DNA from 2 places in the Albibacterium sp. genome. Region 1 is predicted to be linked to the other one. Evidence: riboswitches for the same ligand, from Rfam matches in the RefSeq annotation. Region 1 holds a riboswitch; the other holds the start of a gene.
What was found. A riboswitch is a leader RNA that binds a small molecule or an ion and turns the genes downstream of it on or off. The one in region 1 is predicted to bind S-adenosylmethionine.
Positions count from the first base shown of each region.

Region 2: it holds a riboswitch for S-adenosylmethionine, as region 1 does, so the genes downstream of both, metH (methionine synthase) here and VL047_RS07215 (O-acetylhomoserine aminocarboxypropyltransferase/cysteine synthase) in region 1, are expected to answer to the same signal.

Region 1 covers NZ_DATJCH010000012.1:728,122-733,260, reverse strand. Annotated here, with positions in the region: gene VL047_RS07225 (homoserine dehydrogenase) at 1-877, opposite strand, end outside; gene VL047_RS07220 (homoserine O-acetyltransferase family protein) at 878-1,933, opposite strand; gene VL047_RS07215 (O-acetylhomoserine aminocarboxypropyltransferase/cysteine synthase) at 1,930-3,231, opposite strand; SAM riboswitch class I at 3,493-3,596, opposite strand; gene VL047_RS07210 (hypothetical protein) at 3,721-4,311, opposite strand; gene VL047_RS07205 (RNA polymerase sigma factor) at 4,298-4,795, opposite strand.
Region 2 covers NZ_DATJCH010000026.1:11,904-17,042, reverse strand. Annotated here, with positions in the region: gene metH (methionine synthase) at 1-2,246, opposite strand, end outside; SAM riboswitch class I at 2,335-2,443, opposite strand; gene gnd (decarboxylating NADP(+)-dependent phosphogluconate dehydrogenase) at 2,599-4,053, shown strand; gene VL047_RS13235 (DUF4833 domain-containing protein) at 4,089-4,661, opposite strand; gene VL047_RS13230 (hypothetical protein) at 4,672-5,139, opposite strand, start outside.

The DNA of each region.
Region 1 (5,139 bases):
CTCCCTTACCATAGAAAAACTGCTGATCCGCAAATGCTGCTTGAACCACCACGCCGTTATATTCATTTTCTACCTGATAGAGAATATTCTCATTATCAACCAATTTAGGAAGAACATACAAAATAACTTGCTTATCATTAATTTTACGAGCAGTAGGAACCAATTTGATCTTTAAGTTCTTTTCTTTGGCGAAACGAACGTCCTTATCATTTAAGGTTTCAATTCCTATATTTAAAACTTCTTCAGGATCAATAAATAAGCCATAGGCGTGAGAAGCTGCAATTACCAATTTATATTTTGCATCAAAACCTCCTACATCTAATACCGGATTGGATTCAGCAAAACCTAAGTCCTGAGCTTGTTTTAAAGCAACAGCATACTCCAGGTTTTCATTAAATATTTTCGAAAGAATATAATTAGAAGAGCCATTGAAAATACCACTGATAGAATGGAGTAGTTCATTATCATAATACTCTTCCAGATTACGAATAATAGGTATACTGCCACATACTGCTCCTTCATATAGAAGAGAAACATTGTTTGCTTGTTGCAGTTCTACTAATTCCTTCAAATGGGTACCAATCATCTTCTTATTGGCAGAGACAACGTTCTTTCCGTTTTTCAGAGCTTTAGAAACAATCTCAAATGCTACTTCTGCATCGTCTATTAATTCGATAACCGTATTTATTTCCGGATCTTCAAGAATGTCATTGGGATTGGTATGAAACAGTTCCTGAGGCAGGGTTCTTTTCTTTTCCGGATGTTTAATAACGAATTTCTTTATTTCGAGATTAAGTTGTTTTGTTTTGATGATATCGTAAAGTCCTTGACCGACTACACCGAAACCAAAGATACCTAGTCTTAACCGTTTTTCCATTTATATAAATATAGACGTTGATTGTTTTGTTGTTGAATGATTCTTATTGACAAACTTTTTTATGACCTCAGTTAGCGCTTTGGTTTCAATTAGAAAACCATCGTGACCGTAAAAAGAATCAATTTCAGCATATTGAGCATAGGGGATATGCTCAGCCAAAAACTTCTGTTCTTCCGGAGGAAATAAAATATCACTCCGAATACCAATTACTAGTGTTTTGGCCTGTATGGTTTGTAATGCCTCAATAATTCCTTTACGTTTTCTTCCCAAATGATGAGAATCCATCGTTTTACTTAGAAACCAATAGCTATAGGCATTAAATCTTTTTATCAGTTTCTCTCCTTGATAATTTTGATAGGAAGAGGCACGATAATTATCTGTTATATCAGCATCTGTTTCAAGCTGCGTACAGCCGTATGTTTCATAAGCACGATAAGATAACAATGCAATGGACCGCGCTGTCTTCAATCCCTTTAATCCACCTTTTGGTGTATTTGCATAAAAGGTACGATCGCTTGCAATAGCCAAACGCTGGCTTTCGTTAAAAGCAATCCCCCAAGGAGAATGCTGAGCATTCGTAGCCAGAACAATTAGCTTATCAATTCTGTTGGGCTCCATAACAGCCCATTCCAATGCTTGTTGGCCACCTAAAGAGCCACCAATAAGAATGGATATTTTAGGAATTTGCAAGTGCTCGGCTAATAGCTGATGAGCACTTGCTAAGTCCCTTGTAGAAAATTGTGGAAATGACAAATAATAAGGTTCCTTTGTTGCAGGGTTTATGCTCAATGGGTTGGTAGTTCCATAAGGCGATCCCAAAGTGTTTGCACAGATAATGAAACTTTGTTCAGGATTGAAATAATCATTTTCTCCAAACAGGCCAGGCCACCATTCCATTACATTTGAATTGGCTGTTAATGCATGGCATACCCAAACTACATTATCCTTTTGAGCATTTAGTCGACCGTAGGTTGTATAAGCAATCTCGAGGTTTTCAAGACGCTTCCCATTTTCCAGCACAAAAGGCTTATTATATTGAAACTTTTTTAAATTCATATTTTTGAAAATGCATTTTCAAAATCTGCTTTAATGTCATCGATATGCTCAATTCCAACAGATACGCGAAGCATAGATGGGCTGATACCAGCAGCAAGCTGATCTGCATCACTCAATTGTTGGTGTGTGGTTGCAGCAGGCTGAATAATTAATGTTTTTGTATCACCTACGTTTGCCAAATGGCTTGTTAGTTTTAAATTATCAATAAATGCTGTTGCTTTATCCTTTCCACCTTTAACTTCAAAACTTAAAACACCTCCAAAGCCATTTTTTAAGTATTTCTTTGCATTTGCATAGAAAGGGCTATCGGGTAATCCTGGATAATTTACCTTGTCAACCTGAGGGTGGCTTTGCAACCATTTTGCCAAAGCTAAGGTATTATCGACATGTCTTTGAACGCGTAAAGATAAAGTTTCTAAACCTTGAATCAGTAAGAATGCATTGAAAGGTGAAAGAGCTGTTCCTAAATCGCGTAAACCTTCAACACGTGCACGGATAATAAATTGAATATTGCCTAAACTGCTATCTACACCAAATACATCGCTGAAAACCAAGCCATGATAACCTTCAGATGGTTCAGAGAATTGTTTAAACTTACCATTTCCCCAATTGTAATTTCCACCATCTACAATAACACCGCCAATGCTGTTTCCTTGTCCGCCAATCCATTTAGTTGCTGCATGTAAAACGATGTTTGCTCCATGTTCTAAAGGTCTGAATAAGTAACCGCCAGCTCCGAAAGTATTATCAACAATTAGTGGTAGATCATATTTTTTGGCAATAGCAGCAATTGCTTCAAAATCAGGAATACTAAAACTAGGATTACCAATAGTTTCTAAAAAAATAGCCTTTGTTTTATCGTTAATCTTTTCTTCAATGCTTTCAGGAGAATCATTTTTAGCAAAACGAGCTTCAATGCCGAATCTTTTAAAAGTTACTCTGAACTGATTGTGCGACCCACCATATAAATTAGGACTGCTCACAAAGTTATCTCCACTTTCTAGGATATTGGTTAATGCAATAAGTTGTGCAGCCATACCTGAAGAAACAGCTAAAGCAGCAACACCACCTTCTAAAGCAGCAACGCGCTTTTCAAAAACATCTGTAGTCGGATTCATGATCCGGGTATATATATTACCGAATTCTTTTAGGGCAAAAAGATTAGCTCCATGTTCTGCACTATTGAAAACGAAAGAAGTTGTTTGGTAGATAGGTACAGCTCTTGATCCGGTAGTAGGGTCAGGAACTTGTCCCGCATGAACTTGTAGAGTCTCAAATTTTAATGATTCTGTAGCCATAATGATTGAATAATTTATAATAAGTTAAAAGATGAATAATAATAAATTGCTTGTTTTTTTATAAGGTATCCCTACTAAAAATCTTTAGTATAGAACTTTCCTTTTGAATTTGCTTGGGGATGGCTTAACAGCAACAACAGCCATCAGAGCATATGCACATCTGAGGCATTCGAGGAATAACGAAAGCTAAAAGCGATGTAGACTTAGCTTGTATGCTAAGATCGGTTTGGTAGATGTTGTTTTGTGTTTGCATGTCTTTAAAATTTATATACTCCCATTAATTTGGGACAGGAATTGGCACCTTTTCTTTTCGGATGGTTGCCAGTGGTTCATCGAGCCAGTCTCTCGCCACTTCTTTATAAATCAAGACTCTTGAAGAGTGATGATCAATACATCTTTTGAATGTACTTCGCAAATATACAATCCATTCTTGTATTTGCAAAAGAGTTTATGTAAAAAACCATTTCTTACATAGATATTACAGACTTATTACAAGAATTGCTGGCTTAACCTTTCCAGATCGTTAATGATTTCTTGCAGTCGCTGTTCTTCCTTTTTATTAAACTGCTTCATGAAAACAAATTGACACAGTAAAATCCAGATTATGCTTATTGCTAAATACAACAATAATAATGAAAGTGGTAGAACGTAATACATTTCGAATGCAAATAGAACAAGCGCAATACTAATGAAGGTGATATACACTTGATAGGATTGAGTGTTTAATTTAAATCTCGATTTCTTATAGTCTTTTAGGTAAGCAATATACTCATCAGGCTTTTTAAAGATAAATGCGGTTTTATTTATCTTCAGATAATCCTCTAACTGAATAGAGAAGTAGTAAATCAAACAACCCATAACAATAAGGACAGCTAAATGCGATGTCCATGTAATAAAAGTAGCTGTTAGCCAAACCATAAATATAAGAAACAAAGCTATAGCCACTATTATCGTTTGTTTTAATAGCTTCCGGGCATAACCTCGTTTTTCCTCGTTTATTTTTGTAAATACATCCTCGATACTAACTGGCTCGGTGGGTTGTATTTGCCACAGTCGTTTTATCGCCTCAAAGTCTTTCATACCGATTATAAATATCTGTTAACTTATGTTTGATCCGGTGAATTTTCACACGCAGGTTTCCTTCTGAAATTCCAGATATTTCTGCTATTTCGGGGTAGGGCACTTCGTCCAAAACCAATGTGATAATAATCCGTTCGTTTTCTTCTAATTGAGATATGCACTTATATAGTAATGCTACCTGTTCTTCTTTCTCCGATATGGGCTCTGCTGTGTTTTCTAATATGAAATCACTAATCTCATCAGTTGCCTTTCGTTTTTCTACCCGTAAATAAGACAAACAGGTATTAATAGCAATGCGATAAATCCAAGTGGATATTTGCGATTGATTTCGAAATCCATCCAGATTTTGCCAAACCTTAATAAATGTCTCCTGCATTAAATCGTTCGCAGAATCGCTGTCACCCGTATATCCATAACATAAATGATATATGATCTTTGAGTTTTTATTAAACAATTCCTTAAATCGGGTTTCTTTGGTCTCCATTTATCTATGACTTTGACATTGGAAAGGTCTTTTTGTTACATGAGATTTTATTAATAGGGTAGGGTTAAAAAAGAAAGGCTCCCAAACGGGGAGAATGGGAACCTTTACTAACCAATTATAAACCTACTAGACAATTGTCAATAACTGTGCCAAAGTATTTTTCCGCTAGTTATTTTCTTTGACTGAGTTTTTTTATGTTGCTTTTCACTAAATAGTGGGTCGATCTAAGTTTTTAGATTCCCTTATCTAAGTATTTCTCGGATTGGAAAAGGGCTTGATTTATATACCAGATAAATTTTTGAACCATTTCTGCATTACGTCTACGTTAATTCAGCAAAAAAAAC
Region 2 (5,139 bases), on a different contig from region 1:
TTTCGGCTTACAGTATCCTTGTTTTTTAATTTTTCTGCTTCAATAAACGGTAAGAGATAGGCTACTGCCTTTTTCATTACACGAGCTGATTTCACTACCTGTGGGAGGAACATTTTTCCAGCTCCAAATAAATCACCAACCACGTTCATCCCATCCATCAATGGTCCTTCAATTACCTCTAATGGCTGGTCATAAGCTAAACGAGCTTCTTCAACATCATCATCCAAATAATCAATAATACCTTTTACTAAGGCATGCGATAAACGTTCCTGAACTGTACCATTTCTCCATTCCTCAGACTTAACAATTGTTTTTCCTTTCGATTTAATAGTTTCAGCAAAATCAACCAGACGTTCCGTTGCATCTTCCCTTCTGTTCAATAGAACATCTTCTACATATACCAATAGCTTTGGGTCTATTGCTTCGTAAACTTCCAGCATACCAGCATTCACAATTCCCATATCCAAACCAGCTTTAATGGCATGATATAGAAATGCAGAGTGCATCGCTTCACGAACTGTGTTATTTCCACGGAAAGAGAAAGAGATATTACTTACCCCACCACTTACATGTACAAGAGGAAGATTCTCTTTAATCCATTTTGTTGCACGGATAAAATCGACTGCATAATTATTATGCTCTTCTAGGCCGGTTGCAACAGTCAATATATTTGGGTCAAAAATAATATCTTGTGCAGGGAATCCGATGCCGGTTAGTAATTTATAGCAACGTTCAGCAATTTCTATTCTTCGTTCAAAGCTATCGGCTTGTCCTATTTCATCAAAACCCATGACCACTACCGCAGCTCCAAAGTTCATAATAATGCGAGCATGTTCTAGAAACTCTTCTTCACCTTCCTTTAATGAAATAGAATTTACGATTCCTTTACCTTGTAAGCATTGAAGTCCGGCATAAATAACCGACCATCTGGAGGAGTCGATCATTATTGGCAATTTCGAAATATCCGGCTCAGAGGCAATTAGGTTTAAAAACTTAACCATGGCTGCTTCCGAATCCAACATCCCTTCATCCATGTTTACGTCGATTACCTGTGCTCCACCCTCAACCTGTTGTCTGGCTATAGCTAGGGCAGCTTCAAAGTCGCCGTTCAATATGAGTTTAGAAAACTTCGGAGAGCCAGTAACGTTGGTTCGTTCCCCGATATTTACGAAAAGGCTGCCAGGTTGGAGTGTTATAGGCTCTAATCCACTTAAACGCAAATAAGGTTTAGGTTCAGCAGGTTTTCTTGGTACTACACCTGCTGCTTTTTCAGCAATATGAGCAATGTGTTCCGGTGTTGTACCACAACAACCCCCTACAATATTTACAAAACCGTTTTTAATAAAGTCTTCTAATAGATGCGAAGTTTCATGGGCATCCTCATCGTATGCGCCAAATTCATTGGGTAAACCAGCATTTGGATAGGCTGAAACATAGCAAGGTGCTTTCTCAGAAAGTTCAGCAATATGCGGGCGCATCTCTTTAGCACCTAAGGCACAGTTTAAGCCAATGCTTAGAGCATTTGCATGACTTACAGAATTAAGAAAAGCCTCAACCGTTTGGCCAGAGAGTGTTCTTCCACTCGCATCGGTAATGGTTCCGGAAATCATAATTTCCAGCTGTTTGTCTGTAGCTAGCTTTCCACTATCATAAAGTTCTTGCTGATATTTTTTTATGGCAAATATTGCCGCTTTCGCATTGAGAGTATCAAAAATGGTCTCTATTAAAAGCAAATCTACTCCACCATCTACTAAGCCGCGAACTTGCTCATAATATGCTTCTACCAGGTCCATAAAGGTGACTGCCCGAAAACCCGGATCGTTAACATCCGGCGACAAAGATGCTGTACGGTTTGTCGGACCGATAGCACCTGCCACAAAACGAGGTTTGTCAGGATTGCTTTGTGTAGATTCATCTGCTGCTTTCTTTGCCAACTTAGCACCTTCTAAGTTGAGTTCATAGACCAGAGATTCCATTTTATAGTCTGCCATTGAGATCTTCTGCGAACTGAAAGTGTTCGTCTCAATGATATCTGCCCCTGCTTCTAAATATTCACGATGAATATCTAATATTATTTGGGGCTGTGTCAGGTTTAATAAATCATTATTCCCTTGAACATCGCAAGGGTGATGGGCGAATCGTTCACCACGGAAAGACGTTTCATCAAGCTTATAGGGTTGAATCATCGTTCCCATGGCTCCATCAATAATCAAAATACGCTTTTGTAACTCTTCTCTAATATCCATATCATTGATAAATAACCACCGTAATCAAGTACGTTGGAAAAATTAAATTAATGCTTAAATATAGAGGAGCAGGAGGTAATGAAACTGCAGCTTATCTTTCCTGGTTTGATTTCTCGTTCAGGTAGAATGTAGCACCTTGTAAGTACAGGTTGCCAAGACTTCGTAGGGTCTAATCCCTCCGTCTTTCTCTATAAGCACTGCAAAGATGCAAATAATTTTACAATCTCTACCAAATTAAGGGAGATTAAATTTAAGATAAGAAGGTCCGCTAATAAACTTACTCACTTTTCTGTTTGTTTTTCGCGTCTAAAGTATAACTTTGGAGATTGGAAAAATAAAATAAATAACTGATATGCAAGAAAAATCTGACATTGGTGTCATTGGGATTGCCGTGATGGGAGAAAATCTTATTCTCAATATGGAGAGTAAAGGCTTTCATGTAACGGCATATAATCGTACGGTAGATAAGGTAGAGCGCTTTGTAAATGGGCGTGCAAAAGGTAAAAATATTTATGGTGCCACATCCATCGAAGATCTGATCAAATCATTGAAACGACCTCGTAAGGTGATGTTAATGGTGAAGGCCGGCCAACCGGTAGATGATTTTATTGAACTGTTAATTCCTCACTTAGAGCCTGGTGATATTATCATTGATGGAGGTAATTCTCATTTCCCGGATACTGAACGTCGTACTAAATATTTAGAAAGCAAAGGTTTACTATATATCGGTACAGGTGTTTCAGGTGGTGAAGAAGGAGCTTTATTAGGACCATCCATTATGCCGGGCGGTTCTGAAGCAGCTTGGCCTGCTGTAAAGCCTATTTTTCAAGGCATCGCTGCAAAAGTGGCTGATGGTACTCCTTGTTGTGATTGGGTAGGTAGCGGTGGTGCCGGACATTTCGTTAAAATGGTACACAACGGTATCGAGTATGGCGATATGCAACTCATCAATGAAACTTATCATATCATGAAAGATGTGTTGGGTATGACTCCTGATGAAATGCATGATGTGTTTAAAGAGTGGAATGAAGGAGAATTAGATAGTTATCTGATTGAGATAACCCGTGATATTTTAGCATTTAAAGACGAAGATGGTCAGCCATTGGTTGACAAGATATTAGATACTGCCGGACAAAAAGGAACTGGTAAGTGGACAGGTACGGTAGCGCTTGATTTAGGTGTACCCTTGACATTAATTGCAGAGTCTGTTTTTGCGCGTTGTTTATCTGCATTGAAAGATGAACGCGTGGCTGCTTCTAAAGTATTGTCGGGTCCTAAAGCAACATTCAACGGTGATCGTGCTGCTTTACTTAATGATTTGCGCGATGCCCTTTATGCTGCTAAGGTAATTTCCTATGCACAAGGATATCAAATGATGGCTTCTGCAGCGAAGGAATATGGCTGGACACTTAATTATGGTAGCATTGCTATGATGTGGCGTGAAGGATGTATTATCCGTTCCGCATTTCTTGGAAAAATCAAAGAGGCTTTCGAAAAGAATCCAAACTTACAGAATCTGATCTTAGATGATTTCTTCCGGGATAAAATTCAAGAAGCACAAGCAGGATGGCGCAATGTAATTGTTGCTGCTGCAACCTATGGTATTCCTGCACCATGTTTGAGTGCTGGATTGACATACTATGATGGATATCGTTGCGAAAGATTGCCAGCAAACTTATTGCAAGCACAAAGAGATTATTTTGGTGCTCATACATATGAACGTCTAGACAAACCACGTGGTGAGTTCTTTCATACCAACTGGACAGGTAGGGGTGGAGAAACATCGTCTACTACCTACGACGTTTAATTAATTGCTCAATCACCGTTTCTTTATATCGTCTTTTAAGGCTGGAAACGGTGATTGATCTTTACTTTGTTGATCGGGTCATAGCCACTGATTTCAATGTATTCAACATGGGGTTTAAAAAGTGACCCACCATTAATGCGGACAAAAATACGTTCCAGAACGATCTCTTTCTTATTAACAGGAGTATAAGCCTGATATTTTTTGCTTTGCGGATTAAATCTTACATGAATTGGCAGATCCTTATATGCTTGAATCTTAACATCAAATTCTCCATCAACTACCTTTGAGTGATGTATTCCATAGGCCATTGTTCGTTGGATAAAGGACAAATTAGTTCTTTTACCCCCTTCTGCATAGCGAATCCAATGAGCTTTTACTGGCCGACTGGCATCCAATTTACCATCTTCCAAATTCACGGAATAGATAATCGTATTCGTGTTGGGATCACGTTGGAGATAAAACAATTGATCTTTTTCGGCAGGAATAGGCAGGCTTTCTTTATCTAAGATTTTATCAAAAGTGTTATCACTCTTCTCCTGAGCAGAGATATTAATAGATAAAAAAAGAAGACCTGTTAGAAATGAAATAAAAACAATTGATTTCCTCATAAAGTATCGTTTATGTTAAACGGAGCTGTATTTGTTCCTTCACATGATGGTAAACCTGCACCGGATTTAAAGTCCGCCAGCTCAGTTCATTTAATGTCCCACCGAAATTAATAAAGTAATCGATATCCGAATTTTTAAATTCCTCTATCACATGTTCGCGAAAATCTATACCAGCAATCCATCCATCACCTACGTCTTCAAACCATTCTTCATAATAGCTGTCATCTGAAGCATGAAAGTTTAAAACATTTTCTCCAATTAAAATAAACTTGTTAATGCCTTCATCAATCATGAGGTCAATCACCTCTCTTTTGAGTAACATAATATCATTATCTATCGCATCGTTCCATTCTCCAATAAACTCAATAATGGCATATTCTTGCTCATAATCTGCAAATAAAATCTTTAAATACAACGTGTCTGAGCCAAAGGAATCCCACTGCGGGTGGAGTAAAAAATTATAAATCTGTTTATCATA